DNA from 3 places in the Arthrobacter sp. SAFR-179 genome. Region 2 is predicted to be linked to each of the others. Evidence: riboswitches for the same ligand, from Rfam matches in the RefSeq annotation. Region 2 holds a riboswitch; each other region holds the start of a gene.
What was found. A riboswitch is a leader RNA that binds a small molecule or an ion and turns the genes downstream of it on or off. The one in region 2 is predicted to bind cyclic di-AMP.
Positions count from the first base shown of each region.

Region 1 (6,881 bases), on a different contig from region 2:
TTGGTGGCGGTGGTCAGCCAGTTTGATTCCTTGCTCCACAGCTGGGCCAGGCAAAGGAACTGGTCCTGGCCCCACCCAAAGGCAGCAAGGCGTCCGGACGCGTAGCTTTTCGCCGCGCCGGGATCGTTAACAGCTCCACCGGGAACGGAAGGAACGACGACGGCGGGCGGGCTTGGCAGGGCCGGCGCCGGTGGCGGTGGCGGCGCAACCGGAACGGCAGGAGCTGGATTGTTGGCAGGCGCGGCCGGGGCCGGATTGGCCCCGACCGGGGCTGGGGCGGGGGGCGGCGGCTGCTTGGGCTGCTGGGCGGCAGCCGCTGCGGCCTTGGCGGCAGCTTCGGCCTGGCGGCGGGCCTGCTCCTCCGCGGCGGCGCGCTTGGCCGCCTGGGCCGCCTCGTAGGCGGCCAGCGCCGCTTTGCCCTGGCGATACTCCCCCTCAACTGCCGCCGTCGTACCCTTCAGGGCGGCAAGCTGGGCAGTCAACTCGCCGCTGTGCTGCTGTTCCTCGGTGACCTGCCGTGCCAGTGCGTCCCGGGCGGAACGGGCGGCCTCGGATTTAACCTTCGCCTCCCCGGCCAGTCGTTCCCGCTCGCCCCTGGCAACCTGTTCCTGTTCCCTGAGCGCAGCGGCAACCTTTCCTGCCGCTGCAGCCTTATTCACCAAGGCAGCAGTCTTGTCCCCTACAAGCTTGACCAGGTTGAGCCCCTGGGCGCTGTTGGTCCCCAGCGCATCGAGCGCCACGAAGAATCCGGTATTGGTCCCGCCGGTCTTGTAGGACTGGACGGCCAGGGCGCCGATATCCTTCCGGTACCGGGCCAGTTGGTCGTCTGCACGGGCCGCCTGCGCAGACAGAGTCTGCACCCGGGCTGTTGCCGCCTGAAGCTCCGCATCGGCTGCGGCGTGATCGGCGGCAGAGCGGACCGCCGCATCCCCGGCCGCCTCCGACTGCGCTTGCAGTCCATCCAGGAGCCCGTTGATGCTGGTGATCTCTGCGGCCTTCGCCGCTTCAGAGGACTGCGCCTGCTGCACGTCGGCCCAGGAGGGATATCCGCCGGGCGGCTCCTCCGCCGCGGCCGGCAACGCGGTGGCGCCGGCCAGGGCGATCGCCATCAGGCCCGCGAATATCGGGAAGGACCGGTTGGTAACGAACAGGGGCATAGTCCCGAAGCTTACCGCCGGGTATCGCGGCAAAGCAGGGGTCCGAGGCCGTATTGTTACCGTTTCGGCGCCGTTTCCCGGTTCGAATCTCTCCCCAGGTCAGCCGCGAGATCCTATGTACATCAAGACGTTTGCTGAATTGAGAGGGAAACCTCGTATGTTATTCAAATGTGACAATGACAGTGAGCGCGGGTTATGGTCTTTGGGTGTCCCTCTCAGCCGGGACATTCCCATCAGCATGCCGAGCCCTGCCGCTGATCATGGGATTCAACCGTTTTCCGATGGCAGGGACGGGGGAACCAAGTTTCCACGGCCACTTGTGGCCTTGGGGTTAAGTCGATAGCGCTCCGCCCGCGGAGCCCGCTACCGGCCGGGCATCTCCAGCCCGAACCCGACAGCTCACCCCGCAGGCATGGGAGAGGCGATCAACCGTGTCAAAAAATTCCATTACTGCCCGTCACCGCGCGACTCCGGCCCGCTCCATTGTGCTCGAGGGCCTCGCCGTAACCGCCAAGACCCAGGCCCGTTCGCTGGGCCGCCCGGCGCTCGCAGTTGCTGCAGCGTCCGGCATTGCATTCGGCGTCGGAGCCCCGGCCCATGCAGGTGTGACCGGTCCGGACACCACTGAGAACACCAGCGTCCAGGCGTACTCGGCACCGGCAGCAGCACCCGTTGCGGCAGCCGGAAACGTCCACACCGTCGTCTCTGGCGACACCATCGGGGCCATCGCGGCTGCCTACGGCGTCAGCCTTAATGACGTCCTGTCCGCCAACGGACTGGGACTGTCCTCAATCATCTACCCCGGTGACCAGATCCAGATCCCCGGTGCAGGCTACACCGCAGCACCGGCTCCGGCTCCTGCCGCAGCTCCGGTCCAGGCTGCAGCCGCAACTGCACCGGCGAACACCGGCATGAACATGTCCTACGCCTCCGCCACCCCGCTGGCCTCCACCGGCACGGGAACCGGCGCTGCGATCCTGGCATCCGCTTACAGCCAGGTTGGCGTGGGCCAGGACTGCACCGCAATGGTTGAGAAGGCCCTGCGCTCCGTCGGCAAGTCCGTCGGCGACCTGGCCCCCACCCAGTTCTTCCAGTACGGCACTGTTGTCAGCGCCCCCGCCCCCGGTGACCTGATCATCACCTCCGGCCACGTGGGCGTTTACGCCGGCGACGGCCAGGTTGTCAGCGGCGGCGTCAACGGCTACAGCACCGAGGTTCACTCCATCAGCTGGCTCGGCGGCTACTCCGCAGTCCGCGTAGCCTAGTCTCCGCGGCGCTTCGCAACCAGCGGAGCCGACGCAAAACAGGAGGGCGGCAGCCGGGTATTCCCGGCCGCCGCCCTCCTGTCGTTTTCCCCTGGCGCGAGCCGTCAGGTCCCGCAGAAGGTCATGTAGTTGCCGAAGTCTTCAGGGGCACCCTCGGCGTAGCGTTCCAGTCCCGGACGTTCGGTAAAGGGTGCACCGATGGCCTCGAGCAGTTGCTGCAGGGGTGCGAGGTTTCCTTCGGTGGCAGCTGACAGAGCTTCCTCCACCAGGTGGTTCCGGGGAATGTACACAGGGTTCACGCTGTCCATCAGGTCCGCGTCCGGTTTCATGGCCTGCCACCGCTCCGCCCAGGCGTCGAACGCGGCCAGGTCAAGGACCATCCCGCGAACGGGACGGAGGTCGCCCCGGGCGGCCTTGCCCAGGTTGCGGAAGAAGAGGGTGTAGTCCACCGGGCCGTCCTTCAGGATGGCGATTGCATCGTCCACCAGGGCTGAGGCGTCATCAGCGCTCTCCCCGCCGCCTCCCAGGCCCAGCTTGCGTTTCATGCCGCCGGACCACGACTTGCTGTACTGTCCGCGGAACCCGCCAAGCACCTCCACGGCCGGGGCAACCGCCTTTTCCTGGTCCTGGTCGATGAGCGGCAGCATCGCCTCGGCAAGCCGGGCAAGGTTCCATTCGGCAAGCACCGGCTGGTTGGCATAGGCATAGCGTCCACTGACGTCGATGGAACTGTAGACGGCGGCGGGATTGAATGCATCCATGAACGCGCACGGGCCGTAGTCGATGGTTTCCCCTGAGATGGTCATGTTGTCCGTATTCATGACACCATGCACGAATCCCACCAGCATCCACCTGGCCACCAGCTCCGCCTGGGCGGAGACGACGGAACCGAACAATGCCAGGTAGGGGTTTTTGGCTTCAGCGGCGTGCGGATAGTGCCTGCTGATGGCATGGTCCGCCAGCCGCCTCAGGAGGTCCAGGTTTTCGGTGGCCCGCGCGTACTGGAAGCTGCCAACGCGCAGGTGGCTGCTTGCCACGCGTGCCAGGACGGCACCGGGCAGCATGCCGTCCCGGCGGACCTGCCGCCCGGTTGCCACGACGGCGAGCGAGCGGGTGGTGGGTATGTGCAGGGCGTGCATGGCCTCACTGACCACATACTCACGGAGCATGGGGCCGACGACGGCACGGCCGTCCCCGGCGCGGGCGAAAGGCGTGCGCCCCGAGCCTTTGAGATGGATGTCCAGGAGGCGGCCGCTTTGGTCCGTGACCTCCCCCAGCAGCAGCGCACGTCCGTCACCCAGCAAGGATGAGTAACCGCCGAACTGGTGCCCCGCATATGCCTGCGCCACCGGGGTGGCGCCGGCGGGAACGTGATTGCCCACCAGCAGCCGGACCCCTTCGCGACTGCGGAGGTACTGCGGATCGAGGCCCAGGTCCCGGGCGAGCTTGTCGTTCAGGACCAGGAGCTCAGGACCCGGTGCTTCCTCGGCCTGCCAGGGAACGGCGAGTTCTGCCAGTTCCCGGGCGAAGCGGCCGTCAAAAGTGACCGTGGATTCAGCTGCTGCCGTCATGGTTTAACCCTATCGCCGTAGTTTCGCCTGCCGCTTCCCGCATCGGTTGCCGCCGACGGGGAACGGCAATGCGCTGCAGGTCTTCAGCGGCAATGACCGTGGATTCCGGAGCCCGGGCCCTTGCCTGCTCCGCGAGATGGGAGACGTCGTTTCCGTACCGTGCGGAAAAATGTGTGAGCACCAGCGTCCGGGCCTTCCCCGACGCCGCCAGTTCACCGGCCTGCCCGGCGGTCAGGTGCAGGTATTGCCCGGCTAGGCCGGCGTCGTCGTCGCTGAACGTGGACTCCGTGACCAGCAGGTCGGTGCCTGCTGCCAACTCTTCGGCACCGGCGCATGGTGCGGTGTCCATGATGAAGGCAAACCGCTGGCCCGGCCTGGGAATGCTCATGTCCTCCAGGCGGGCTGTCCCGACGACCCCTTCCCGCTGCAGCCGGCGGACGTCGGGCCCTTCGACGCCCGCCGCCCGGAGCCGTTCCGGCAGGAGGGTGCGGCCGTCGGGCTCTGTGAGCAGGTAACCGTACGTCTCGATGCGGTGGTTCAGGGGCCGGACCTCGAGGCCTTCGGCCACGGGCCCGGCGCCGGAATGCGGGTGCAGCCGCAGGTCGATGCCGGGAGAGCTGACGGCCACCAGGGCCCGGACCACATCGTCGCCGGACGCCGGATAATGCAGGTGGACGGGGTGCCCCACTCCGTCCAGAACCATCCTGGAAAGGACTCCGGGCAGGCCATAGCAATGGTCCCCGTGCACGTGCGTGAGGCAAATCCTGGTGATGCTGCTTGCCGCTGCTCCGGCAAGGATCATTTGGCGCTGGGTGCCCTCGCCGGGGTCGAAAAGCAGCCCTTCGCCGTCCCAGCGCAGCAGGTAGCCGTTGTGGTTCCTGGTTCGGGTGGGAACCTGGGATGCGGTGCCCAGCACAACGAGTTCACGCACTGTTGGTGTCCGCCGATGTTCTGTGCAACCCCTTGGCGTAGGCGGCCTGGCCGGCGTGCTGGAGGCAGTCCCCCAGGATGCTGACCAGCCGCACGCCGAGGGTGACGGGCGGGTCCCAATGCCGGTCAACCACACGGTCCAGGGCGGAATCATTGATTCCTTCCAGGACCTTTGCCGTCTGCCGGTGGACGGCGTCGTAGTACTCCTGCAGGAGTACCCGGGATGCGCGGACGGCGTCTACCTGCTTGCTGGAATGGCCGTAGCCGGTGTCACTGTCCGCCAGCGGGAGCCCAAAGCGGGCAACGAATCGCTCCGCCGTCCAGATTTGTTCCAGCCCCGACGCGGCAGCAACCTGGGCATCTTCCACCCGGCCCATGTGCCAGACCAGCCAGGCGATGGAATTGCCGTTACCTGCGGGACGGCGCTGCAGCTGCCCTTCATCCAACCCGTCCAGCACCTGCCTTACCAGGCCCGGGAGACGGTCAAAGGCCTCCAGCAGCAGTTCCTTGGATTCCATGGTTCCCCTCCCCGGCGGCCGCGCCTGGCGGTTCCGCCTCCCGGCCTGTCAGCGTTCCAGGTCGTCGGGCTCAAACTCGCTCAGGGGTGAGCCGCCGAAGTTCTCCTCGTCGTCACTGGCGTCAGCTTCCAGCCCTGTGGGGTTTTCGCCGAAATCGACGTCGGCTGCTGCTTCGCCCAGCGTGGGGGTGTCCGGCGGCACCTGCTCGTCACCGGCCCGGTACCGCGCCTGGGCGCTTTCGTCGCGCAGCGTCTGGTCGCTCAGGAAGTCCTGTTCTTCGCCCGAGACTGCCTCGTCCTGCAGCAATGGGTCTTCCTGCCAGCGGTCCGGGTTGTTTTCGGCTGCCCCCGGGTAGCTGTCCGGTTCCCCCATGACAGGGTCGAGCTCCAGTGACGACGCCGCGCCCGGAGTTTCGTCGAGAAGTATGTCGTCTTCCTGCACGACTTCCAGCTCATCGTCGGGGAGGTTCTGTTCAGTCATGATGATGCCTTTCTCTTTAAGTCCGGCGGACAATAGTAAGCATACTGAGGAACTGTGCCGCCTGTGAACCGTCGACGCTCCCGGGCACCTCGCCCAGCCCCCTGGATCATCCATCGATTGCTCCATAGGTGACGCTCCTATAGCTGTCAAACGTTAGGTGCGGGGCGCTATCCCGTAGCCGTGGCTGCTGTGTTGCCGCTGTCCACAACCGGGGACAATTTCCATTGGGTTATCCACCGCTACTGCGGCCGAGGGAGCTACCCAACGGCTCCCAAAAGGACCAGCCGTGGATAACCCAAATTGCCCCCAATTGTGGACAGCTTTAGGGTTGCGATGAACTGCGACCTGGGGAAGGACAAGCGATGCCAACCTATCCCTGTGACGTCTGGTTGTGACTCCGCCGCGTAGAGCGTCAGTGCCGAAGCATTAGATTGAATCCGGCAAACATAAGGCCGGCACCTATGAGTGCGTTGATCACTCCAATGCTTAGCCATGTGCCGGGCGTCATTGCGTCGGCAGCGTCACGGCCCCGGCGGCCAGCAAACATCTCCATCCACCTCTGGTGCCCCCTCGAGATAGGAAGCCGGAAGGCCGCTACCCCGATCCCCATGATCATGAATAGCGCCCCAAATAGCGCGAGAACCGCTCCCGGCAAGTACACGTCACTACCTCCATATATCGCGGCCGTCGTCTTCCCACCTTCCGTCGACGGCTTCACAGGGTCGGACCAGGCGCTGTGTCCGTCGAGGATGAGTTGCCCTCGGCTTCGTCAAAAAAGCGTCGAGATCGTGGCAACCATAACGGGACTATGAGAATAACCGGGACAAGGAAGAGCAACCATCTCCAAGAAGGCGGCCAAGAGAAGCCAAACCCACATATCAGCACGCTGTAACTCACGTAATCGCGCATGCCTCGATCGCCGTCTTTGAGTGTCTGAATGTAGCTGACCGCAATGACCGA
Region 1 covers NZ_JBPFDM010000002.1:359,911-366,791, forward strand. Annotated here, with positions in the region: gene ACR65K_RS06030 (aggregation-promoting factor C-terminal-like domain-containing protein) at 1-1,157, opposite strand, end outside; cyclic di-AMP (ydaO/yuaA leader) riboswitch at 1,417-1,585, shown strand; gene ACR65K_RS06035 (LysM peptidoglycan-binding domain-containing protein) at 1,589-2,422, shown strand; gene ACR65K_RS06040 (protein adenylyltransferase SelO) at 2,527-3,993, opposite strand; gene ACR65K_RS06045 (ribonuclease Z) at 3,977-4,924, opposite strand; gene ACR65K_RS06050 (mycothiol transferase) at 4,917-5,441, opposite strand; gene ACR65K_RS06055 (hypothetical protein) at 5,490-5,921, opposite strand; gene ACR65K_RS06060 (hypothetical protein) at 6,636-6,881, opposite strand, start outside.
Region 1: linked by a shared signal. The riboswitch ahead of ACR65K_RS06035 (LysM peptidoglycan-binding domain-containing protein) and the one ahead of ACR65K_RS19320 (aggregation-promoting factor C-terminal-like domain-containing protein) in region 2 are both predicted to bind cyclic di-AMP.

Region 2 (6,881 bases):
AGGATGCCTTGCTAAAGCGAAGGCGCCCACCAGAGAGGGGCCAGGCTTTCGAGCGAAGGTAAGACTAGATCGAGTACTCCGGAGCGGCCCAGACAACAACTTCCGGGTGCTCGTAGAACCGGTAGCCCTGGCCGCGGACAGTGCGGACGGTGTTGGCGAGGCGGCCCAGCTTGGAGCGGAGGCGGCGGATGTGGACGTCGATGGTGCGCTCGTTGGGCACTTCTTCGGCGTTGCGCCACAGTCCTTCGAGGAGCTCGTCGCGGCCCACGGTACGGGTGCCGTTTTCGACGAGGTAGTTGAGGAGCTCGAACTCCTTGAAGGTCAGGTTCAGGGATTCGCCGTCGAGGTGGACTTCGCGGCGGGCGAGGTCGATGAGCACACCGGAGGGGCGCGGTTCCTGGGGCTGGGCGGGGCGCGGGGTTTCGGTGCGCTGGCGGGAGTTGACGGTGGGGTCGCCAAAAGTGGAACGGACGACGTCGAGCGCGGAGCCGGGGGTGCCGGCGGGGGCTACTGCCACGGCGGCGTAGCTTTCGGCACCGGAGACCAGCGACTGGGCGTAGGCACGGATTTCCTGTGCGAGCTTGGCGATGGAGGTTCCCGCTGCTGCAGCGGTCTCCTCGTCGATGCCCATGTAGAGCACGAAGCCGCGGGCGACGTTCTCGTTGGCTACCGGGCGGACCGCGTTTGGACCTGCCACCACAGGGGTAGGGGCGGTAACGGGTGCGGACTCTGCGGGGTGCACGGCTCGGAGCTGGCCGTAGGAGTTGGGGTTGTATCCCTGCGGGGCGAAACCCTGGCCGGGGAAGCTGCTGCCGGACGTGGAGGGAGCGAGCGACGTGCGCGGACCGAAGCCGGGACGAAGACCGGAGGGCTGTCCTGCCTTGGCGGCGTTACGGACTGAGATGTGGACGTATCCGGATGCAACTGACATGTGTGGTTACCTCAATGTGAAATGGCCGTATTCGCGGCTCGAATGCTGGCTTCCCCGTCAGCGGACCGGGGAGGGGCGCCCGACGCTGGGCTTGGGGGCGAATGCCTAAGAACTTCGGTGGGTGGGAAGGTCAGGCGTGCATTCGACAACAGCGCATGTCGGCAGCAGCTGATGTGCTGGGCCAATATTCTGCGGCTGCAGGTGCTGTTGAGTTCTTGTTCACATTGGAAGTGTGCAGCGTAACAATGCCAACTTGCAAGTAACAATGGACCGGATCGTCCGCATCGTGAGACGAAACGCCGAATTGTGCTGCAGATCACTATTTCGGAAGAGCGAAATTTTTTTGCTGCTTATCCGGAGAATATGCCCGGGCCCTATCTATTCCAGAATTTTCTTCGCCGAAAGCGCATTTCATCGAATTCAGTCAAAATTCAACCGTTTGACATAGAATCGACCGGACAGGAACTTCTCCTGTCCAGCCGACGTTCCGTCTCCTGCTGATTTTTTGGGCCTCAGTGGCGTGCGATGCCCGTCGCAGGGGCAACCATTGTGCTGTGCGCTCTGTCCGAATCCTTTCAGGGCCGTCACGCGAACGCTGGCTCCCGTGGTCATGATGGACAAGCTGAGCGGACGGGGGTGGTCCCGCTCTGCCCCCTGACGCATTCCCTGCGCCTGGTCTCGCTGATCCATGGCGTTCTCCAAGAGGTTGAAACTGCTGGCGGTGATGCTCTTGTCCCACAAGGGTCCGCCGCGATGCTGCGCAGGGGCTGTACGGCAGTCCGAGCCAACCTGTGACCCGCGGCGCCGCTTGGGCAAGGCAACCGTTGCCCCTGGTTCAGGTGGCTAGGCTGGAGCTCACAGCTGGAACACAGCATTGGCAAAGCCTTGGCAAACCGACAGATCGGAGAGTTGTCCCATGGCATCCCCGCACTCCATGACCAACAACCTTCCCCAGCTCACCCACCCGGACGGCTCCCCCATCCGTGCCCTGGTGGTGGATGACGAACCGAGCCTGTCCGAACTCATGAGCATGGGCCTGCGCATGGCGGGCTGGTCTGTGGCCGTGGCAGCGGACGGACCCGCTGCGGTGAAGCTCGCCAAGGACTTCCATCCGGATGTCCTGGTGCTGGACGTCATGCTGCCGGGGTTCGACGGCGTGGAGCTGCTGGGCAGGATTCGCGTCTTTGCGCCGGAGGTGCCTGCGCTCTTCCTGACAGCCAAAGACGACGTCCAGGACCGCATCGTGGGACTGGCCGCGGGCGGGGACGACTATGTCACCAAACCCTTCAGCATGGAGGAAGTCCTGCTGCGCCTGCATCGCCTGGTGCAGCGTTCCGGGGTGGCCGCCATGGATACCGCCGAGCTGGTGGTGGGCGACCTGGTGCTCAATGTGGACACCCGGGAAGTTACCCGTGCCGGAGAAGGGATCCAACTGACGGCAACCCAGTTCGAGCTGCTCCGTTACCTCATGGAAAACCCCAAGCGCGTGGTCAGCAAGGCCCAGATCCTGGACCACGTGTGGGATTACGACTTCGGCGGCCAGGCGAACATCGTGGAACTGTACATTTCCTACCTGCGCAAGAAGATCGAAGCCAGCCATCCGCCGATGATCCACACCGTGCGCGGGGCGGGCTACGTCATTAAGCCTGCAGACTAGCCAAAGGAAACGCGTGTCTCTTCCCGGAGTTCCCCGGCCCACCGGCCGGTCCTGGTTCAATCCCTCCACCTGGCACCTCCGCACACGCCTGATCCTGCTGTCCATGGCCCTGCTGGTGGCCATCTCGGGCGCCATCGGGGTGGTCAGCTATGCCTCGATGGACGTGGTCCTCACCAGTCAATTGGATGCGCAGCTGAAGCTGGCGTCCCGCGGCCGGCCGCCCGAAGGCAACCCCTCAGGCCGCCCAGATCCCCTTGACGCACGCGGGCAAAGTGTGGGAACGCTCAATGCCCGGGTAGTGAACGGGCAGGTCAGCAGGGAGGCAGGGTTCCTGTCATCCGACGCCACCCGCATCTCCCTGACCTCCCGCGACGTTGCCATCCTGCAGGCACTCCCCCATGATGGCGTGCCGGTGGACCGCGAACTGTCCAACGGCGATTACCGGCTGATGGCTACCGGGACGCCCTATGGCGACGTGGTGATTACCGGCCTTCCGCTTGCTACGAAGAAAGCCACCGAAGGCTCCCTTGTGCTCACCATGGTGCTGGTCTCGCTGGGCGGGCTGGTCCTGATTGGGCTGGTTGGCACCGCCTTGATCCGCCGGACCATGCGCCCCTTGGAACAGCTGTCGGACGTCGCCACCAAGGTTTCCAAGCTGCCCCTTGACGCCGGCGAGGTGGCACTCGCCGTGCGCGTGCCGCCCTCCGCAGCGCACCCCACCACTGAGGTGGGCAGTGTGGGCCACGCCCTGAACCTGATGCTGGACAACGTGTCCAGCGCGCTGGAGGCCCGGCAGCGCAGCGAGATGAAGGTGCGCCAGTTTGTTGCCGACGCCTCCCACGAGCTTCGAACGCCGCTGACCGCCATCCGCGGGTACACCGAGCTGATGCGCATGACCGAACACCTCACCGAGGACGGGCAAAAGTCGCTGGGGCGGGTGCAGAGCCAGTCGGAGCGCATGACCGCGCTGGTGGAGGACCTGCTGCTGCTGGCCAGGCTCGATGAGGGCAAGGCAACCGAGACCACCGAAGTGGACCTTACCCAGCTGGTCATAGAAACGGTCAGCGACGAAAAGGTCATGGCCCCTGAACACATCTGGCAGCTGCAGCTGCCCCATCAACCCGTGACGGTCCGCGGTGACACCACCCAGCTGCACCAGGTGCTGGCTAACCTGCTCTCCAACGCCCGGAAGCACACACCGGCCGGCACCACCGTGACCACAGGGTTGATGCGCTCTGCCGACGGGAGCGTGGTGGTTACGGTCACCGATGACGGGCCCGGCATCCCCGCGGAATTCCAGGGCAGGATCTTTTCGCGCTTCACCCGGGCTGACGCGGCCCGCTCCGGCTCCGAGGGCTCGTCCGGCCTGGGCCTGTCCATCGTCGAGTCCATCGTCATGGCCCACGGCGGCACCGTGGAACTGGTGTCCCGGCCGGGCAGGACCGAGTTTGCTGTCCGTCTTCCCGCGGCCGGCCCCGCCGTGCCCTGAGTTCGTCACACACTGCGTTCAAGGCCATCCGCCTCGTCGAATTGAGATCTTCGACAGGTTCTGTCCCGCAATTCGACGCGCGGGTCATCGTGACTTCCGTTACCTAAATGTGACTTTGTCGTGTTCTTCCTGTACCGTCGATTGGGTGCGGTCCCCGTTCGGGCCGCATATCCCGGGTTGACGCCAAGCTCTGCCGCTTCCCCGGATTCCGATTGAGCTACGGCAGAGGCGGGGGACCCACCGTCCCGGGCACTGAATGCCCTTGGGGTTAAGCCAGTACGTGATCTTTCCGTACAGCCGGATGCCCTCATCCGAACCCGACAGCTAACTCCGCAGGTGTGAGAGGCGATCAATCATGTCCAAAAACACGGCAGAAGCACGTCAGCTGCAGGCCAAGGCTAAACACAAGGCCAAGCAGCAGGCAAAGAAGACCACCCTGGGCCAGCGCGCGGCCGTCCTTGCAGCATCCTGTGCGGTGCTGGTGGGGGTCGGCGCGGCAGGACAGGCCACCAGCAGCATGACTCCGGCGTCATCCACCGGGTCCAACTCTTCCACTGCAGCGTCCGACGCTCAAATGAGCATCGAGAAGAGCGAAATCCGTTCCAACCCGGCAGCCAGCCCGGCTCCCGCCGCCATCAGCGTGGCACCGCAGGCAGCGGAACCGGCCCCCGCTGCAGCACCGGCCGCGCCTGAAGCGCCTGCCCCAGCCCCCGCCCCGGCGCCGGCTCCCGAGCCTGCCCCCGCACCTGAGCCGGCTGCCGCCGTCGCGGTTAACGATCCCGCCGGCGCCCAGGCATACGCCGCCAGCCAGCTGGGGACCTTTGGCTGGGCTCCGGACCAGATGCAGTGCCTGCAGACGCTGTGGACCAAGGAATCGGATTGGACCACCACGGCCACCAATGCCAGCAGCGGGGCATACGGCATTGTCCAGTCCCTGCCGGCCGAGAAGATGGCCAGCGCCGGTGCGGACTACCTCACCAACTACCGCACGCAGATCAACTGGGGCCTGGACTACATCAAGGAGCGCTACCAGTCGCCCTGCGGCGCCCTGAACTTCCACCTGGCCCACAACTGGTACTAGGCAAGCCACCTTCAACCGCGGGCCGCATCATCATGATGCGGCCCGCGGTTTGGGTTAACCAGCGTTTTGCCCGGCGTCCTGAACAGTGCCCTGGCCAGCTTCCTGGCCGGTGTTTCGCCGCGGGATGTACTGGACAGCCCACTTGTTTCCGTCGGGATCGGCGAAGTAGACGAAGTGGCCCCAGTCCTGCACGTCCACATCGCTGACATCCACACCGTTGTTCTTCAGGTGGTCTCATGCGCAGCTTTAATGTCGTTGACCACCAACTGCAGGTTGGAACCCGTGCCGGGAGGGGCGTCGATGAGTCCCTCGCCAATGCAGATGGAGCAGGCCGAACCCGGCGGCGTCAGCTGCACGAAGCGGATGGAGTCCGACGGCCGTTCGTCGAAATCCGCATTAAAGCCCACTTTGTTGACGTAGAAGTCCTTGGCGCGGTCAACGTCGGACACGGGGAGAAAGACAAGCTCAAGTTTCCAGTCCATCCGCAAAGGCTAGCGGCGGGAACTGTATTGAAAAAGGGTGAAATCTACCCGGCGATGCCGTAGAGGCGGTCGCCGGCGTCGCCCAGGCCCGGGACGATGTAGGACTTCTCGTTGAGCTTCTCGTCGATGGAGGCCAGGACGATGTGCACGTTGGCTCCAGACAGTTCCTCTTCCAGCCGGGCCAGGCCCTCGGGGGCAGCCAGCAGGCAGATGCAGGTGACGTCGGAGGCGCCGCGCTTAAAGAGGAACTTGATGGCTTCGCGCAAGGTTCCGCCGGTGGCCAGCATGGGGTCCAGGACGAAGACCTGGCGGCCGGTGAGGTCCTCCGGCAGGCGCTCTGCGTAGGTGATGATGTCCAGCGTTTCCTCGTCCCGGGCCATGCCCAGGAAGCCCACTTCAGCGGTGGGAACGAGCTTGGTCATGCCCTCCAGCATGCCCAAACCCGCGCGGAGGATGGGAACCACCAGCGGGGTGGGCTTGGTGAAGGCGGTGCCGACGGTTGTGCTGACCGGCGTCTGGATGGTGACCGGCTCGGTACGGACCTCCCGCGTCGCTTCGTACGCCAGCAGGGTCACCAGCTCTTCCGTCAGCTGGCGGAAGACCGGCGACGGCGTGTTCTTGTCCCGCAGGACGGTGAGCTTGTGGGCGACCAGGGGGTGGTCAACAACGAGAGTGCGCATCCCCCAAAACTATCACCCGGCGCTGCCCTTCCCACGTCCGGAAGATCCGCCGTCGTGCAGTTCCTCGGCCACCACGTCACGGACGATAGGACGGTCGAACGACGGCGCTGCGCCGATGTGTTCGCGCCTGCGGACCAGGTGGAACAGCCGGTGGGCCAGGATGACGATGGCCACCCAGGCCAGCCCCAGGATCCACCCGGCCATGACGTCCGTCAGCCAGTGGTGGCCCAGGAAAACCCGGCTCAGACCCATGGCGATGATGAAGATGGAACCAGCGGTGATAGCAGTGACGCGCACCCGCATCGTGTGGAACTGAAGGCAGATGAGGTAAATCACCAGGCTGATGACCACGGTGGTGTTCAGGGTGTGGCCGCTGGGGAAGGACGGCGAATCCTCGTAGGGCGGAACGGCGTCAGCATGGTCCGGGCGGGTACGGCCCACCAACTTCTTCCCAAAGGTGGTGGCGCTGACCGACGCTGCCGCTGCGCCACCAATCAGCACCAGGGGGCGCCAGTTCCGGCTGAGGAACGTCAACCATGCCGTAAGGATGCTGGCGAGGAT
Region 2 covers NZ_JBPFDM010000015.1:77,962-84,842, forward strand. Annotated here, with positions in the region: gene ACR65K_RS19305 (winged helix-turn-helix domain-containing protein) at 65-931, opposite strand; gene ACR65K_RS19310 (response regulator transcription factor) at 1,848-2,588, shown strand; gene ACR65K_RS19315 (sensor histidine kinase) at 2,602-4,077, shown strand; cyclic di-AMP (ydaO/yuaA leader) riboswitch at 4,267-4,427, shown strand; gene ACR65K_RS19320 (aggregation-promoting factor C-terminal-like domain-containing protein) at 4,433-5,158, shown strand; partial or broken gene ACR65K_RS19325 (VOC family protein) at 5,213-5,640, opposite strand; gene upp (uracil phosphoribosyltransferase) at 5,685-6,320, opposite strand; gene ACR65K_RS19335 (phosphatase PAP2 family protein) at 6,333-6,881, opposite strand, start outside.

Region 3 (6,881 bases), on a different contig from region 2:
CGGTTCGATCATCGTCCCGCAGGGCACTTCCTCCACTGCCGGCATGGCGCGGTGCCCCAATGCGGCCAGCAGCGGGGCGCCCACGGTGGAAAGGGCCATCATGGCCGCCAGCGGATTTCCGGGAAGTCCCAGGACAAAGCGTCCGTCCGGCAGTTCGGCGAGGACCGCGGGGTGGCCAGGCCGCATGGCCACCCCATCGATGATGAGGCGGCCGCCCAGTTCAGCCACCGCCCGCCGGAGGTGGTCCGTCCCCGAGCGCCCGGTGCCCCCCGTCGTGATAACGACGTCGGCCGGCAGGTCCGGCGCGCCCGGCACCTCCGGCAGCACGTCCTCGAGCGCAGCCAGCCATTCGTCGTACGAGTCGCCGATCCGCTGCTGCCCGCCCGGGATGCCGCCCAGCATTGCCACAACGTCCGGCATTTGCGGACCGAAGGTGTCGCGCACCTGGCCCGGTGCCGGCGTGCCGTGTTCCACCACTTCGGACCCGGTCAGCACCAGGCGCACCACGGGCTTCCCCTGGACCTGCAGTTCGTCGTAGCCGGCCAAAGCGGCCAGTGCCAGGTGGGCCGGGTTGAGTTCCACCCCCGCTTTGACCAGGATGTCCCCCTCCAGGGCTTCTTCCCCGGCCTTCCGGATGTGCTCCCCCGCGCGGGGTTCGCCCGGGCGGGCCTTGCCTCCGGTCATCACGACAGGAAGTCCCTCATCGTCCCGGCCAAGGACTGCACTCTCGGTGCGGAGAACTGCCTTGCCACCGGCGGGGATCATCCCGCCGGTGGCAATGGGGCTGGCTTGGTGCGGCGCCAGCCGGGTGCTGGGCTCCACCGGTATCCAGGGGCCGCTTCCGTTGACCACCCAGCCGTCCATGGCCGACGAGGCGTAATGGGGCATGTCCTGGAGGGCAATGATGTCCCTGTCGAGTTTGCGGCCCAAGGCGATCCGCAGGGGCACAGGCCCCGGGGGAATCGGTGTTGCGGCGTCGAACGCAGCTTGCCTGGCCTCTTCCCAGGTATGCGCCAGATGGTGATGGGCTGCATGCCCTTCTTCAGCCGACTGGGCATCGGGAGCACCCGATTCTCCTGTACTGGATTCAGAGGTGCCAGGGTCAGCGATACCTGGTTCGGTCATACCGGGTTCAGTCATACCCGGTTCAGGGGTACCGGATTCAGTGACTCCGGGTTCCGTTATGCCGGCCGGGGGCACCACATCACTGCCAGGTGGTGCCTCCGAATCGCTCTGGGGTTCTGCAGTCATTCGCCGGGAGTCCCGGCGGCGGCCTCGGCCTCGTAGTCCTTTGCCAGTGTGCGGGCAACGGCCAGGGCCGCGTCCATTGATTCGGCATCCATTTCCCTGCCGGGAGCGGCAGCCAGGCCTGCAGCGAAGCCGGCAATAAAAGTGGTGAGCGGAGCCGCCGGCCGGACAACAGCGTGGGCGGCTACACCTGCAAGCGCCAGCACCGCATTGACGTCCACCTGGACATCCTCAAGCTTGTACGCCTGGAGAAGGGCCCTGCACCACTCTTCCAGCGTTTCGTCCTGGCTCTTCACGAATTGCCTCCCACGTTTGTTCCGCCCGAATGCCGGTCCTGGCCTTCATGCTGGTTCCCGGCGGCAATCCCCAGCGCGGCAACGTCATCCCAGGTATCCACATCGGCTGTGGATCCGGCGGGGACTGTGACAAGCTGCACGTCCAGACTAGCAAGGAGAGCCCTGACAGAGCCGTTGACCAATGCGTCGCGGGCCGCAAGGGCCTTGCAGGCTTTACTTAACTCAGACGTGCGGTAAAAACCTGACAACGGCTGGGCCCTGCCGTCTTCGGCACAGGCCATGACACCTCCGGACGCCCGTTCCATGGAGGGGCCCAATGCGTCGAGCAGCGCCGCCACCGCTTGGGAGGCCGACGGCATGTCACAGGCCAGCACCAGGGTATAGGGCGCCCCGCCACCGTTGCCCGTCCGTGCATGGTGTGCCGCCAGCGCCTCCAGTCCGGCTGCGATCGCGGCCGCGGGGCCGGCGAAGCGCGGTTCCTCCCGGCAGGTCAAAAGGGTGGCAGGCCAGGCCGGCAGGGGCTGCGCGACGGGTGGCCGGTTTGGCAGGAAATCCGTGTCACCAACAACGACAGTAAGCCCGGCCCCCGCGGCAGCAGCCACAGCGCGCTCCAGGAGGGTTTGGCCCTGGAAGACCAGCGACTGCTTGGGCGTGCCGCCCAGCCGCGATGACTTCCCGCCGGCCAGGACCACGGCGTCAAAGGCAAGGCTGCTCACTTCCACTCCCCCAGCCTAGTCACCGGCTCACTGGACGGCAGCACGGAGGTTAAGGGCGGCCTGAGAGGTCAGGGCGAAACGACAGGTCACGCCACAGACAGGTCGATGCCGGGGGCAGGCGGTCAGGCAGCCCGTTCCGGAAGCAGGAACGGATCCCAGGCCGGGGTGGGCTTCTCCAGCTCCTTGATCTGCCAGATGGTCCCGTGCGGAGGTTCCGGGACGAAGCGCAGGGTCCATCCCATCTCGACGGGAGTGTGATCGCCCTTGACGTTGTTGCACCGCAGGCAGGCGGCCACCAGGTTCTCCCACGAATCAGCCCCGCCCCTGGATTTCGGGTGCACATGGTCAATGGTGTGCGCCGCTTTCCCGCAGTAGGCACATTTATGCCCGTCGCGTCGGAGCACTCCCCTGCGGCTGACGGCCGTGGAGTGGTTGTACCGGGGGCGGATGTAGCGGTTGAGGAGGATCACGGACGGGCGCCCCAGGACGTCGGTGGGGCCCACCACGGGGTCGTCCCCTTCGGCCACCACACTGGCCTTGCCTGTAAGCACAAGCACCAGCGCCCGGCGGAAAGTAATAACCGCCAGCGGTTCATATCCAGCATTCAGAACGAGAGTGCGCATGCACTTACCTCTTCACGGCCGCACCCGTCAGGGGCACGAGGGCCGGCTGCCCTCGGCATGTCCGGGCTATGGATCGACATCACAAGAGTAAACAAAGAAGTGCAGAATCAGGTAATTTCCGCCCGGGAGTCCTTCCACCGCCGATACGCCAAAAAAGGGTGCCGCCCCCGTCGCGGCACCCCTTAAACGCCGAGGACCCCTGCCTCGATGGCGGGGGTCCTCGGGACATTTTGAGGCTGGCGGCCGTTCACGCCAGCACCGGAATGCCTAGTTGACGCGGATGAAGACGGGGCCGGATCCAACGTTCGCGCTGAAGACCACGGTCTGGTTTCCGTTGTAGCCGCCGTGGACAGCCATGCCGTTTCCTGCGTAGACAGCGATGTGGGCCATGCCCGCGCCACCGTCAGCGTAGTAGATCAGGTCGCCCGGCTGTGCTTCGGCTGCACTCACGGTGCGGCCCAGGGACAGGTAGCCGGCGGGCCAGTCGTGGAAGTGGATTCCGACAGCGGCCAGCGAGTTGGTGACCAGCATGGTGCAGTCCTGCATCACGCCGAGCTGGGCGTACGCGGCAGAGAGGATGGCCGCACCCTTGCCGCTGGCGGATGCCTGGGCTGCGGGAGCGGCAGGAGCAGCGGCGGTGGCAACCTTGGCCGTGACCTTGGGAGCAGCAGCGGGCTGGGCCGCAGGAGCGGGAGCGGCTTCCCGCACCTCAACCTCGGGCTCAGGCTCGACGACGGGAGCCGGCGTGGTGGTCACGGCAGGCTTCTCGTAGCTGATGGAGATGGTGGAAGCCGCCGAGATCGGGGCGTCCACGGCGGATTCAACTTCCAGCGCGGAAGCAGGAGCGGAATCGCGCTTGACGTTGGCGTCGGCAGCGTTGGCAGCGATGCCGCTGGTCAGGACCAGGCCGGACGCTGCGGCAATAACCGCAGCCTGGCGGCCCATGCCGCCTGCGTTGTCGCTGACAGCCTTGGCAATGACAGCGATCGAGTTGGTTTTGGTGACCTCGGCGCGATGCCGTGCGGTGGCACGAGTCGTCATCAGTTCTCTCTTTCGTTTTTCCCTCGAGCCGCAGGTAGGCAGGCGAAGGGTGATGGACGCGCCGGCATCTTGGGGGTACGCCGGCGCATCCCGAACGGGGATGTGGTTTTTAGCGAAGAAGCTTTGGGCAAAGAAAAAGCCCTTGGAACGCGTTGCCCAAGAACTATTTGCTGTAGTGGTAGTACGTGGAGGAACCGGTGGCTGCCGGCGAGTGGAGCAGCGTGCCCTGCGAGGGGTTGAGTGCGCTGATCATCATGCCGTTGCCGACGTAGATGCCGACGTGCGCGCCACCGTTCTGGACAACCAGGTCACCCGGCTGCGGTGCCGAGGTGGGGGTCATGATGTTCCACGCGTTGGTGCGGGGGATGCTGATTCCGGCCTGGGCGTAAACCCACTGCACGAAACCGGAGCAGTCCCAGCCTGTGACGGGGCTGGTGCCGCCCCATACGTAGGAGTGGCCGATGCCGGTGTAGGCGATGGCGGCAATGCCCGAGGTTGCCGCAGTGGATACAGACTCTTCCGCTTTGGCGGCCGGGGAAGCCTCCTGGCCCGCAGTGGCGGTGTTGGCGGCGCGGTTCGCTGCTGCCGTGGACTGGGTACGTACCGCTTCAACCTTGGGAGCGGCGGTGGTCTTGACGACCGGACGCTCGAAGGACACCGTGGCCGTGGGGGCAGCGGTGACGGCGAGTGCCGTCTGGGCCGAACCGGACTCGGTGGAGGCAGAGACACCGGCAGTGGTGTCAGCTGCCGTGGCGGGCAGGCCCATGCTCAGGATGAGGCCCGAAGCGGCTGCCACAACGGCAGCCTGGCGGCCTACGGTCCCGGCATTTGCACTGACAGCCTTGGACACGGCGTCCAGGGGGTTGGTGCGAACCGTTTGCGCACGGTGGCGCGCAGAATGATGGCGTGAAGACACGAAGGTAGCCTCTCCCAATGCCTGCGAGGTGAGCTGTCGGATTCGGATGGGAGTCACCCGGCCACGCTGCTTCCTGGGAAGCTTTGTGACTTAACCCCAAGGCCTTCCGGAAATGAAGGCCAAAATTGGTTCCCCCGCCCCTGCCAGACGATGAAATGCGAACGGACCTTGAGCGGTGGCAGAGTTAGGCAATCCACTCAAGAGCGTCAACTTCGGAAAAGTTGACGCGAGTTAGACGGTACAGCAGTTTTGCTTCAATGTCACATTCAGGTCACGGCGGGTCACGGCGATCTGAGAGTGAGCAATCATTCGGTTACAGCCAGCCCATCGGATCGACCACTTCGCCATTGACCTGGACCTCGAAGTGCAGGTGGCATCCGGTGGACGCGCCGGTGGTGCCGCTCAGTGCCACGACCTCACCGCGGGAGACGGTCTGGCCCACCTTGACGTTGAAGGACGAGAGGTGGTTGTAGGTGGTTTCCAGCCCGTTGCCGTGGTCGATGACCACCCGGTTTCCGCCACCGAACTGGTGCCAGCCCGCGAAGGTGACGGTTCCTGTTGCGGCCGCCAGGACCGAGGTGCCGCACTGCGCCACGAAGTCCTGGCCCCTGTGGAAGTCTCCGGAGCCTCCGGTGATGGGGCTGACCCGGTAACCGAAAGGGGAAGCGGTGGCGAGGGACGACAGGGGTGCGGCCAGGGTGCCGGCCGAAGCGGCACGGGTGACGGAGCCGGCGGACTGTGCGCTCAGGAGCTGCTTCAGCTTTCCGTCCGGGTCCGCCTGCGTGACCACGGCGGAGCGGCTGAAGTCAACCTGGGCTCCAACATCAGCGGAAATCTGCGGCTGCGGGCTGACAGCCGAGGCAGCCAGGGGGGCATTGCCGGCGGAGTCGGTTGCCATGACGGGACTTGTGGCGGGCACCGTGACCGTCAGCACCAGGCCTGTGGCGGCAAGGGCCATGCCGGCTTTTTGGCCGATGCCGCTGGCGGCGGCAAACTCCGTCATCTGCCGGAAGGGACCCCGGCGGCGGCGCGCGTCGCGATGCAGGTCGCGGGGGCGCTCCGCTGCGACGACTTCGGCAACCCGGGGTGCCGAAGGGGGGCCGGCCGCGCGTCGGCGGCCCCGTGGGGTCTGCATGGTCAAGAAGGGTTCCTCTCTGGAAGAAGCCTGCGGAGTTAGCTGTCGGATTCGGGTCAGAGAGTTCAAAGACCCGGTCCGCCGTAGGCAAGCTTCTGCACAGGGGTATTCCCGGAAGAATCCTTCACTGGAGAGGCTTGCTGCTGACGGACTTCACCCCAAGGCAGTCCCCCGCTGCCGCTTGTGGTTCCCCCGCCTCTGCCAGTAACGAACTCGTTCACCTGGCCCGCTGGCAGAGCTCGGCTCCGGGTCAGGTAACGCTTATGTATCAACGCTTGGTTCCACTATAGGGGCTTAAGTCCCTAGGTAACAATTCCGTTACCTTTGCGTGGAAACCCCTGCCTGGGGTATGGAAGGTGCCGGATCAGCCCTAGTCGAGGGCAACGAAGACGTGCGCAGCAACCTCGGGCGGCAGCTCCAGCGCCCCTTCGATCCCCGCGACCCGAACGGAAATGTACTCGCCCACGCGTTCCAGCGTCACGGCAGCACCAGGCCGGATCCCGCCCTCGTCCAGCTGGGCCAGCAGTTCCGGTTCCACCTGGATTGGCTCCGCCAAACGGCTGATGGTCACGCCCGAGGCGGGCGCGTAGTTCTTCATTGCTTCCACCAGGCTGATGGCTCCATCGGCAAAGCCGCGGCCCGCCTGGCCTCCCAGCGCAGCGAGGCCGGGAATGGGGTTGCCGTAGGGCGATTCGGTGGGGTGGCCCAGCATCTCGTAGATGCGCCGCTCCACCCGCTCGCTCATGACGTGTTCCCAGCGGCAGGCTTCGTCATGGACGTAGGCCCAGTCCAGGCCGATGACATCTGCCAGAAGGCGTTCGGCCAGCCGGTGCTTGCGCATGACCTCTGTGGCGCGCTTGCGGCCCGTATCCGTGAGTTCCAGATGGCGGTCACCGGAGACGACGA
Region 3 covers NZ_JBPFDM010000008.1:152,746-159,626, forward strand. Annotated here, with positions in the region: gene ACR65K_RS14010 (molybdopterin molybdotransferase MoeA) at 1-1,251, opposite strand, end outside; gene ACR65K_RS14015 (DUF6457 domain-containing protein) at 1,248-1,544, opposite strand; gene mobA (molybdenum cofactor guanylyltransferase) at 1,541-2,260, opposite strand; gene ACR65K_RS14025 (HNH endonuclease) at 2,383-2,883, opposite strand; gene ACR65K_RS14030 (NlpC/P60 family protein) at 3,151-3,924, opposite strand; gene ACR65K_RS14035 (C40 family peptidase) at 4,088-4,774, opposite strand; cyclic di-AMP (ydaO/yuaA leader) riboswitch at 4,845-5,025, opposite strand; gene ACR65K_RS14040 (M23 family metallopeptidase) at 5,154-5,975, opposite strand; cyclic di-AMP (ydaO/yuaA leader) riboswitch at 5,988-6,199, opposite strand; gene ACR65K_RS14045 (iron-dependent transcriptional repressor DtxR) at 6,346-6,881, opposite strand, start outside.
Region 3: linked by a shared signal. The riboswitch ahead of ACR65K_RS14035 (C40 family peptidase) and the one ahead of ACR65K_RS19320 (aggregation-promoting factor C-terminal-like domain-containing protein) in region 2 are both predicted to bind cyclic di-AMP.